One region of the Limnobaculum parvum genome, then DNA from elsewhere that is predicted to be linked to it. Evidence: predicted binding sites of a transcription regulator. Region 1 holds the regulator's gene; the other holds the start of a gene.

The links. The regulator sigma-54, encoded in region 1, starts transcription at its own class of promoters, with help from an activator protein. The targets are predictions, from matches to a motif close to GTTGGCACANNTTTCGCTNT.
Region 2: the regulator sigma-54 is predicted to act here: its motif matches at 4,494-4,513, upstream of glnK (P-II family nitrogen regulator).

The regions. Positions count from the first base shown of each region.
Region 1 is NZ_CP029185.2:3,209,780-3,215,833, forward strand. Features, by position in the region: gene kdsC (3-deoxy-manno-octulosonate-8-phosphatase KdsC) at 1-519, shown strand, start outside; gene lptC (LPS export ABC transporter periplasmic protein LptC) at 522-1,097, shown strand; gene lptA (lipopolysaccharide ABC transporter substrate-binding protein LptA) at 1,093-1,614, shown strand; gene lptB (LPS export ABC transporter ATP-binding protein) at 1,657-2,382, shown strand; gene rpoN (RNA polymerase factor sigma-54) at 2,450-3,880, shown strand; gene ptsN (PTS IIA-like nitrogen regulatory protein PtsN) at 3,901-4,410, shown strand; gene rapZ (RNase adapter RapZ) at 4,543-5,415, shown strand; gene rnk (nucleoside diphosphate kinase regulator) at 5,742-6,054, shown strand, end outside.
Region 2 is NZ_CP029185.2:2,419,706-2,425,759, forward strand. Features, by position in the region: gene tesB (acyl-CoA thioesterase II) at 140-1,006, shown strand; gene HYN51_RS10175 (serine/threonine transporter) at 1,258-2,559, shown strand; gene amtB (ammonium transporter AmtB) at 2,764-4,050, opposite strand; gene glnK (P-II family nitrogen regulator) at 4,088-4,426, opposite strand; gene HYN51_RS10190 (hypothetical protein) at 4,909-5,124, opposite strand; gene HYN51_RS10195 (hypothetical protein) at 5,158-5,364, opposite strand; gene HYN51_RS10200 (SmdB family multidrug efflux ABC transporter permease/ATP-binding protein) at 5,898-6,054, opposite strand, start outside.

The DNA of each region.
Region 1 (6,054 bases):
AAAGATATTTTTCAACGGGCGGCCCAAATTCGACTGTTGATCTGTGATGTGGATGGCGTCATGTCCGATGGCCTGATTTATATGGGGAATCAGGGAGAAGAGCTAAAAGCCTTTAACGTACGAGATGGTTATGGTATCCGTTGCCTGATTACCTCCGGCATTGATGTCGCCATTATCACCGGACGTAGCGCTAAACTGGTTGAGAATCGTGCCAAGACGCTGGGAATTACCCATCTATATCAAGGACAATCTGATAAACTGGTGGCCTTTGAGAAAATACTTAAAGAGGTCTCTCTGATGCCAGAACACGTGGCTTATATCGGTGACGATCTGATCGATTGGCCAGTGATGCAAAGAGTCGGTTTGGCGGTAGCAGTGGCTGACGCACACCCACTGCTTCTACCAAAAGCACACTATGTAACGCAAATTGCGGGTGGTCGTGGTGCTGTACGCGAGTTATGTGATTTAATTCTACAAGCGCAAGATAAACTCGAAGGGGCACAAGGGTTATCCATATGAATATAAGCAAGACAAAGCTAAGCCTGACGATTGTACTAACGCTAATCGCTTTAGGTCTTATTGGCTGGAATCTGGCTGATTTTGATGATAATAAAACCATCGTGCCACCGGATGATAACGACCCCACCTATCAGAGCCAACAAATGGCTACGATAGTGTACAATCCGGAAGGTCAGTTAAATTACAAATTAACGGCGGAAGACGTAAAATATTATGCCTCTCCGGAAGATACCTGGTTCACTAAGCCTGTTATGATCATGTATGACAAGGAACAAGTGGCGACCTGGTCGGTGCGCTCCGAACGCGCCAAATTAACCAAAGATCGTATGCTTTATCTTTATGATAATGTTGAGGTCAACAGCCTGACAACCGCGTCACAGCTGGAAAGAATCAAGACTAACAGTGCTGATGTCAATCTGGTGACTCAGGATATCAGCTCTGACGATCATGTTACTCTGTACGGGGCTAATTTTACCTCCGAAGGAATGAAGATGCGTGGTAATCTGCGCAGTAGAACAGCTCAGCTGATTGAAAAGGTAAAAACCTATTATGAAGTTCAACCAAAAGCCGGTAATTAAATTCAGCCATCATCATAAAAACGTGGTTAACAGCGTGGTAGCCGGCATACTTCTGGTTACCAGCGCCTCTGCATTTGCATTAAAGGATGATACAAATCAGCCGATTAACATTAGCTCCGCTCAACAGTCATTAGACATGAATGGTAATGTCGTTACCTTTACCGGTGATGTTGTTGTTAAGCAGGGAACCATTGATATTCGTGCGGATAAAGTCGTCGTGACTCGCCCTGAGGGTAACGAAGGGAAAGAAGTGGTAGAAGCATTCGGTAATCCGGTGACGTTCTACCAAATGCAAGACAGCGGTAAACCGGTCAAAGGCCGGGGTTCAAAACTCCGCTATGAATTGGCTAATGACTTTGTTGATCTGACGGGCAATGCCTATCTGGAACAGTTGGACAGTAATGTTCAGGGCGACCGTATCACCTACAAAGTGAAAGAGCAGAAGATGGAGGCGTTCAGCAACAAAGGCAAACGCGTAAACACCGTTCTGGTACCATCTCAGATACAGAAAAAATAAACACTTTTAACCGCAGTTAAAGAAAAGAGTAAACAATAGCGAATGGCAACGTTAACAGCAGAGAATCTGGCCAAGGCCTACAAAGGTCGCCGAGTGGTAGAAGATGTCAGCCTGACCGTCAACTCCGGTGAAATCGTCGGTTTGCTTGGGCCTAACGGCGCAGGTAAAACTACCACATTTTACATGGTGGTCGGTATTGTTCAGCGTGATGCTGGTTCAATTCTTATCGACGGTGAAGATATCAGCCTGTTGCCTTTACACGCCCGTGCGCGTCGCGGTATAGGCTATCTACCACAGGAAGCCTCTATTTTCCGGCGCCTGAGTGTTTACGATAACCTGATGGCAGTACTACAAATTCGCAACGACTTAACCAACGAACAGCGGGTAGATCGTGCCAATGAACTGCTGGAAGAGTTCCATATTGAGCATCTTCGTAAAAACCTCGGACAATCCCTCTCCGGAGGAGAACGCCGTCGGGTTGAGATTGCCAGAGCGCTAGCCGCTAATCCTAAATTTATTTTGCTGGATGAACCCTTTGCCGGCGTTGACCCGATATCGGTTATTGATATTAAAAAAATCATTGAGCACCTGCGTGACAGCGGACTTGGCGTACTCATTACCGACCATAATGTACGTGAAACGTTGGACGTTTGTGAACGCGCTTATATCGTTAGTCAGGGTCGTTTAATTGCTCATGGAACACCATCATCTATTCTAGAAGATGAACATGTGAAGCGGGTCTATTTAGGCAATGAATTCCGATTGTAGCGGTTGCTACCCTATGGAACATTCACGTAGCCATTCTGGAACGCGATAATAAGTGTAATATGCCATTATGAAGCAAGGTTTACAGCTCAAGTTAAGTCAACAATTAACCATGACACCTCAGTTGCAACAGGCCATTCGCCTGTTGCAACTGTCGACACTTGAACTGCAACAAGAGATTCAGATCGCACTGGAAAGCAACCCGTTGCTCGAACAGGCGGATAATCATGACGAGATAGATTCTCGCGAAGAGATCGAGCATGAACAGCTCGATACTAGCGAAGCACTACAGCAGTCTGATATTCCTGAAGACCTCCCTCTCGATACCTCATGGGATGAAATTTATACCGCTGGCACACCGTCTGGCACCCATAACGATTATGGCGATGACGAACTTCCGGTATTTCAGGGTGAAACCACCCTGACGCTACAAGACCATCTCATGTGGCAGATGGATCTCACCCCGTTTTCCGATCTGGATAAAGCTATCGCTACCGCCATTATTGATGCGGTGGATAATACCGGTTACCTGACCGTCTCTCTGGAAGAGATCGCCGACAGCCTAGGGCAAGATGAGGTCGAACTCGACGAAATTGAAGCGGTACTGAAGCGCATTCAGCGTTTCGACCCGGTGGGTGTTGCAGCCCGCGACCTGCGAGAATGCTTGCTGGTGCAGCTTTCTCAGCTATCTTCTGATACACCTTATCTGAATGATGCTCGCCAGATTGCCGATCGTCATCTGGCACTGTTAGGCAGCCATGATTTCCGTTCATTGCTAAAACTAAGCCGTATCAGCGAAGAGGCGCTAAAAGGCGCCATGCAACTGATTCAAAACCTCGATCCTCGCCCCGGTCAGTCCATTCATGCCAATGAGTCTGAATACGTTATTCCTGATGTGTTGGTTCGTAAAGTTCAGAATAAATGGGTGGTTGAACTCAACACGGAAAATATCCCACGCTTGCAGATTAACCAACACTACGCCTCAATGGCAAATACTCACAATGCCAGCGATAATCAATATATCCGTACCAATTTGCAGGATGCTCGTTGGCTGATCAAAAGCCTTGAAAGTCGTAACGATACGCTACTTAAGGTAACGGAATGTATTGTAGAACGGCAGGAAGAATTCTTTGAACTGGGCGCAGAATATATGAAGCCCATGGTTTTGGCGGATATCGCCCAAACGGTTGATATGCATGAGTCAACCATCTCACGCGTAACAACGCAGAAGTACTTACATAGCCCCAGGGGGATATTTGAGTTAAAATACTTCTTTTCCAGTCACGTTAATACCGATAGTGGTGGCGAAGCTTCCTCTACTGCAATTCGTGCACTGGTTAAAAAATTGATTTCGGCTGAAAACCCCGGTAAGCCGTTGAGCGACAGTAAAATCGCCAGCATGCTCACCGACCAAGGGATTATTGTTGCCAGAAGGACGGTAGCAAAATACAGGGAGTCGTTATCTATTCCCCCGTCAAATCAGCGTAAACAACTGATCTGACTCAATGGTTCCTACACATGATGAACACGTTATCTACCATGCAACTACGCTCTATTCTGAAATTAGACAGCACACGCAGTGCCGTTCACTGCTCCAGTAAAAAACGGGCGTTAGAGATTGTCAGCGAGATGGCTGCCAGCCAATTGAATATACCAACCAGTGTGGTGTTTGAGGCTATCCTCAATCGTGAACGCATGGGCAGCACCGGTATTGGCGCAGGCATTGCACTTCCACACGGGAAACTGGAAGAAGACACGACTCGTGCCGTAGGCGTATTTATCACTCTGGATAGCCCTATCAGTTTTGATGCTGTCGATAACCAACCGGTTGATATCTTATTTGCCCTTTTAGTTCCGGCAGATGAATGCCAAGCTTATCTGGCAACACTATCAGCCATCGCCCAACGTCTGGCGGATAAAACTCTGTGCCGCCAGTTACGAATGGCACAAACCGATGAAGAGCTTTATCAGCTATTTACTCAGGAATCGTCTGATAAAGAGAATGAACCAACTGAAAATCAATCTGTTTAAAAACGATTGTTCGTGTTAACGTTTATTCGGTTAGGGTTGATGTTTAACCCAAAGCAACACATGAAGTGTTGTGTAAGGTCCAGATACCGGCGATATTGATATCGTATCGTGATGATTAAGAGGAATAGCAACATGGTGCTGATGATTGTCAGCGGCCGCTCAGGCTCAGGTAAGTCCGTAGCGCTGCGCGCTCTGGAAGATATGGGTTTCTACTGCGTCGATAATTTACCAGTAGTCTTATTGCCCCAATTAGCCGAAACGCTGGCAGAAAGGAAGACATCGGCGGCGGTCAGTATTGATGTGCGAAATTTACCTGAAACGCCAGAAATTCTGGAAGAAGTGCTGAATAATCTGCCGGGTGATTTCTCTCCTCAGCTACTGTTCCTTGATGCCGACCGTAACACTCTGATCAGACGTTACAGCGATACTCGTCGCCTGCACCCGCTGTCGAATAAAAATTTATCATTGGAAAGTGCCATTGATGAAGAGGACATTCTGCTTGAACCATTGCGTTCACGGGCAGACCTAATTATCGATACCGCAGAAATGTCAGTTCACGAACTGGCTGAAATGTTGAGAACTCGACTGCTTGGCAAGCGCGAACGCGAGCTAACCATGGTATTTGAGTCATTTGGCTTTAAACACGGTATTCCAATCGATGCCGACTATGTTTTTGACGTACGTTTTCTGCCAAACCCGCATTGGGATCCGAAACTTCGGCCAATGACCGGTTTAGATAAACCCGTCGCTTCCTTTTTGGATCGCCACACAGAAGTACATAACTTTATTTATCAGACTCGTAGCTATCTTGAACAATGGTTACCGATGCTGGAAACCAATAACCGTAGTTATCTGACAGTGGCTATTGGTTGTACCGGTGGTAAACACCGTTCCGTTTATGTGGCGGAACAACTGGCAGATTATTTCCGTTCCCGTGGGAAAAACGTGCAATCACGTCATCGCACGTTGGAAAAACGTAAAAATGACGCGAAAAACAGTAATTAAGCGTAAAAAGTCGTTAATTAGCCTTTGCTCTGCTTTACTGATATGATTCATTTAGCGTCTTATCGTATTGCACCGGTCGTCAAAATACCCGGTAAACCAAAGGCGATCTAAAGCTAGGATCTGTAGAGCGTGATCCCGATCTCTTTAATTTAACGTGGTTTTATTAATATTCAGGAAACAGCGCTTTTAGCCCCCGCATTCAACCTGCGGGGGTTTTGTTTTGCTTAGTATATGATTTTACTGTTGGCCTGAAACTCAGGCCAACAAACAATGAACCCTAAAATTAGATAGGACTAGTCTAATCAAAGATATTATCGGAGTGATGTATGCTTAAACCCGCCATAATCATAAATGAACTGGATGCAGAGCGTATCGACATGCTGCTTGAACACCCTGAATTCGCTTCATCACCGGTGGCTCAGGCACTCAATGCAGAAATCGATCGGGCAGAAATTGTCGCGCCAGGTGAAGTTCCCGCCGATGTTGTGACCATGAACAGCCGGGTGCGGTTTATCGATCTCAGCACGCAGGAAGAACGGATTCGCACTCTGGTATTTCCTCACGACCTGAAAGACAGTGCTGAACAAATTTCCGTTATGGCTCCTATCGGTGCTGCTCTGTTAGGAATGCGGGCAGGCA
Region 2 (6,054 bases), 790 kb from region 1:
CCATCATTATCATCTAGCCACACATTTCACTGATAAAAACTCCCCTTTCACGACGTTCCCGACTAAAATACCCCCATTAAACCATCATATTATTGATACGAATCAAGGCTACAAGGCCATCAGACAGGACATTCCCGCCATGAGCGACGTTTTACAAAATCTATTAACGCTACTGCATCTAGAAAAAATTGATACCCATCGGTTTCGCGGACAGAGTCAAAATCTTGGTTTAAAGCAGCTATTTGGTGGGCAGGTTGTCGGTCAGGCGCTTTCCGCGGCTAAACAAACGGTATTACCAGAACGTAAAGTACATTCCTGCCACAGCTACTTTTTACGTCCTGGCGATAGCCATCAGCCGATTGATTATGAGGTAGAAATCATCCGTGATGGCAACAGCTTCAGTACCCGAAGAGTCAGCGCAATACAGAACGCTCAAACCATTTTCTATATGACCGCCTCATACCAAAGCCATGAAGACGGTTTTGACCATCAGGCTGCCATTATGCCCGATGTTCCACCGCCAGAATCGCTGGTTTCAGAAACCGATATCGCCCGAAAGTTTGCTCATCTACTGTCAGAACCCATGAAAAGCATTTTCTGCAATGAGATGCCTATCGAGATGCGACCCGTCAAATATCATAATCTATTGAAAGCAGAGATCGATAAACCGATTCGCCACGTTTGGCTACGTGCCAACGGCATCATGCCAGATGACCCGGGTATTCATAAATATCTGTTGGGTTATGCCTCTGACTTTAACTTTCTGCCAACCGCTCTTCAGCCTCATGGCGTCGCTTTGCTGCAACCCGGCATGCAGGTAGCCACCATTGACCATTCTATCTGGTTCCATCGTACCTTCCGTATGGATGACTGGCTTTTGTATGCGGTCGAAAGCCCTTCGGCGTCGGGAGCCAGAGGCTTTGTGCGCGGTCAGTTTTTTACCCGCAGCGGTTTGTTGGTTGCCTCCACCTGCCAAGAAGGCGTAATGCGCTTTCATAAAAGCTAACTAAAGTTATTTATTCTGGTCACTCACTGGAAACTAACGTCCTAAATTCAGGACGTTAGTTTTTAATTCATCTCTCATCAAGAAATTTCACAATGCCTATGACTTGAATAATAAAGTAATACACTGCTACTAGGCCTTTCGGGGCGATTTAAATTCTGATTGTGTGATCCAATACATATCTTCCCGTAGTAACTGCCCCTAGAATACGCGCGATTTTTAATATTCTATTTTTACTCATATGAGGGTTATAAATGTCGGTTAAAGACATCTCAGTATCGATACCTGATACAGATACGGGTATTCAAGCATCAAAATGGTACAAACAAGATACAACGTGGATGTTGGGTTTATACGGTACGGCCATCGGAGCAGGGGTTCTTTTCCTGCCTATCAACGCTGGTCTAGGCGGTATATGGCCTTTGGTGATTATGTTAATCATCGCCTTTCCAATGACCTATTTCTCTCACCGAGCCTTAACACGTTTCGTTTTGTCTGGTTCATCACGTGGTGGTGACATTACCGAAGTGGTAGAAGAACACTTTGGTAAATTTGCCGGGGCGCTCATCACCCTGCTCTATTTCTTTGCTATCTACCCTATTCTGTTGATTTACAGCGTGGGTATTACCAATACCACTATCAGTTTTATTGAAGTTCAGATGGGTATGACTGCGCCGCCACGCTGGCTGCTGTCGATCATTCTGATCCTCGGCCTGATGACTATCATTCACTTTGGTCGTGATATGGTGGTTAAGGCAATGAGTATTCTGGTTTATCCGTTTGTTACCGTTCTGATGCTGCTGGCGCTGTATCTGATCCCTCAGTGGAGCGGTGCGATTTTCGAACAGGCTAACACCAGCTTTGACGCAGGCAGTATCAAAGCTTTGCTGTTAACCTTATGGTTAATTATTCCTACCATGGTATTTTCATTTAACCATTCTCCCATTATTTCCTCTTTTGCCCTTAGCCAGAAAGAAACGTATGGCAAAAACGCCGATGAGAAAAGTGGTCGTATTTTAAGATACGCGCATTTGATGATGGTAATCACCGTCATGTTCTTCGTATTCAGTTGTGTGTTAAGCCTGTCTCCTGCAAATCTGGCAGAAGCCAAAGCACAGAATATTTCGATCCTGTCTTACTTAGCTAACCATTTCCAAACGCCGCTTATCGAGTATGTTGCACCGGTTATCGCATTTGTGGCGATTACTAAGTCATTCCTTGGGCACTATCTTGGTGCAAGCGAAGGTATGCAAGGGCTAATGATCAAATCGCTCCGCTCCAAGGGCAAGCCGGTACAGATCAAAAAGCTGGAACGCATTACTGCGGTTTTTATGATTATTACCTGCTGGATCGTTGCCACACTGAACCCAAGTATTCTGGGCATTATTGAAACCTTAGGTGGCCCCGTTATCGCGATGATTCTGTTTATCATGCCGATGTACGCCATCCATAAGATTCCTGCCATGCAGAAATACCGCGGTCATATAAGCAATATCTTTGTGGTACTGATGGGCCTAGTAGCAATGTCAGCAATTTTATATTCACTGTTTGCGTGATGGATTATTGTTGATCATGGGTTTAAATCAACATTAATGGATATTCCGGTCGTAAAATCTAGAGGGCTTATATTGGCTTGGTGCTCGACCGGAAGACCAACTGTGCTTGGCTTTAGTGCATGTCGGGAGGATCTCCCTCCCGACATTTAGCTATTTTAAGACACCATACTGAACAATCCGGTTTTGTCATTCATTTGAGTATGACTACTGGTTATACGCACTCTCACCGTGTGAGTTGACATCCAGCCCTTCACGTTCCATTTCTTCCGCTACCCGCAGGCCGAACAAGATATCTGCTATTTTGTAGGCCACAAAAGCAACAATACCTGACCACAGCAGACAAACTACGATACTTATCCCCTGAACACCGACTTGCTTCAGCATGGTCACGCCTTCAGCGTAGCCTGTTCCCCCCAAGGTCGCGGAGGTCAATATGCCGGTCCCGATACAACCCACAATACCACATACACCGTGCACGCCGAAAACATCACAGGTGTCATCAACGCTTAACCATGACTTCAGTACTACCACGCCCCACAGGCCAGCAACACCGGCAATAATGCCCAGAATCAGTGCGCCACCGATACCAACGGAACCCGCAGCAGGCGTAATGGCAACCAGACCCGCGATACAACCGGAACAGGCACCCAGTAAAGAAGGCTTACCGCGCACCATCCACTCTATAGCCAGCCAACCCAGTACGGCTCCCGCCGTTGCGGTTACTGTGTTAACAAAAGCCAGTGCGGCAATTTCGTTAGCACTGCTGGCAGAACCGGCGTTAAAACCGAACCAACCGACATACAGAATTGCGGTGCCGGTAAATACCATTGGCAGGTTATGTGGTTTAAACGCTTCACGACCAAACCCACTGCGTTTTCCTAACATGTAGGCACCAACTAAAGCTGCAATCGCTGCATTAATATGTACCACCGTACCACCGGCAAAATCGATAGCGCCCATTTTGAACAGGTAACCGCCTCCCCATACCATATGCGCCATTGGCAAATAGGCCAGCGTAAACCAGATGAAAACAAAAAGAATTACCGCAGAAAACCGAACCCGCTCCGCGAATCCACCGACGATTAATCCTACGGTAATACAGGCAAACGATCCCTGAAAAGCAACATGAATTAACTTGTAAAACGTGCCGGTTACATCGGTTAAGTGGACATCTTTCAGCAATATACCGTTAAAGTTACCAAAGAAATCATTCCCCTCACCAAAAGCCAAGGTGTATCCATACATCACCCAAAGCACACACACTAAAGAAAACGTGGCTATCACTTGAGTCATCAAAGAAAGTACGTTTTTTGAACGCAGTAATCCACCATAAAACAGCGCAATGCCAGGAATACTCATAAACAGAACCAGCGCAGTACTTATCATCATAAAGCCGTTATCAGCTTTATCGGCGACACTCTCAGCAGCCACGGCGAAACCAGGAAACATGACCGGCAGACTCATCGCTATTGCGGATAAAAATCTTTTCATCTCTATTCATCCTTCTCACATGTTGAGTATTTATGACTTACAGAGCGTCTTCGTCTGTTTCGCCGGTGCGAATGCGTACTACCCGCTGCAATTCGGTAACAAAAATCTTTCCATCGCCAATCTTTCCGGTGTAGGCAGACTGAGTTATCGCTGCGATAGCGCCCTCAACCTGATCGTCAGACATCGCAATATCAATCTTCACCTTCGGCAAAAAGTTAACGTTGTATTCTGCACCCCGATATAACTCCGCATGTCCCTTCTGGCGGCCGAATCCCTTAACTTCTGTAACCGTCAATCCCTGAATTCCTATTGAGGATAAGGCTTCGCGTACATCTTCCAACTTGAAGGGTTTAATCACTACGGTGACAAGTTTCATATGCCTCTCCTCGATTAAGGGTTAACGATGAATAATGGTTAGCTGATAAATGGTCCACAATCAGATAAAAGCAAATTACATGCCAGAAAAGAAAGATATCGTCCTTTTTTACGCTAAATAATTTCAATATAAAAAACATTACGGTGTTAAAACGCGTTTTAACATTCACAAATAAGCAGATCCAACACATGGTTTTTTAAGGCGAAATGACAATGCGTACATAGATATCTTCACCATTAAGCAATGGTAAATAAAAGCAGTAGCTGTAGTTAATAGAAGAAGTGGGTTATAAGGATAAACGCATTCAGTCAGCGAAAATAAAACTCACTGCATTATTGCTCCGCACTAAAATAGTGCGAAATAAAGCGTAATTTGATGCAAAATAATCTTTATATATTATCTATTGCACAAAATTGATCTGTTTCTGAGCGCATAAAAAAACCCCGAAACCGGGGTTTTTAACGCGTGTGACAAAACTGATATTAGGCCGCCGGAGTCATCGACTGCTGGCTTGTTGATTTAGTGCCAGATTGAGCTTTAGCATGTTGCTTATGGTGCTTCGCCTTGCCACCCGCTTTATGTGTAGTAGACGAAACCTGCTGAGCATCTTTTACCGGTTGAGTATTACTATCAGCCGCAAAGGCTGTGCCAGACAGAACAAATAAAGCGGCTGTGGCTATTGTGAGTAATTTTTTCATTTGGTACACCCTAGTATCTGTTATTAGTGCTAATTACTTAGCTGCTGGTTCTTGAGTTGATTGTTTAGCTTCAGCTTTCTTACCGTGTTTTTTATGCTGTTTGCTCTTATCGGTAGTTTTGTGCTGAGCGGTAGCTGTTTGTGCAGAGTCAGTTGGAGTGGTTGTAGCCATATCAGCAGCGAATACAGAACCAGACAGTACAAACATAGAAGCAACGGCTAAAGGTAATAATTTTTTCATTTGATAATTCCTCAGAATTGTTAATTCATATTACGTTTGATAACTCAGCAGGCGGAAACGAACCGGATGCCTATTGTTGATTTAGCTTCGTATCTCGTTAAATCTGAAATAAATATAATCTCTATTTTGTCAGTGAGAGTAAGAGCTAAGTAATTGCTATGTAAATTAAATGTAACCAACAGGCACTACTTACCGCTAATACAGCCATAAGACAAAAATCATTAAAAATCAATAGATAGAGATATTTTCATTGAATATTTTTGTTATAAAATATCAGGTCAAACCAGAGAGGAAAACGATAATTTGAGTAAGTTGTTTAGTTAGGGAGGTATTTGTTACTAATTGATTATCAATAGAAAAATAAAATCGCAACAATAAAGGTGAAATGTAACTGTATTCATAGTTTGTCGATATATTAAGTTTATTTAACCGTTGCTAAAAATAGAAAAAAGGTATTCAACACAATTAATTGCTTAATAAATAATATAAAGTATAAGCAGGCCATTAATTTCTTCCCCGCTTATGTTTTATATTTAAACCTGCGCTTCTAATTCCGTGGCGGCCAATTGTAACTGGTGCATTTGATAATAACGCCCTTGTTGCATCAGTAATTGATGATGAGTGCCATGTTCAACAATCTGACCGCGATTCAGTACCACAATTTTATCCGCCTCCACGACAGTAGACAGA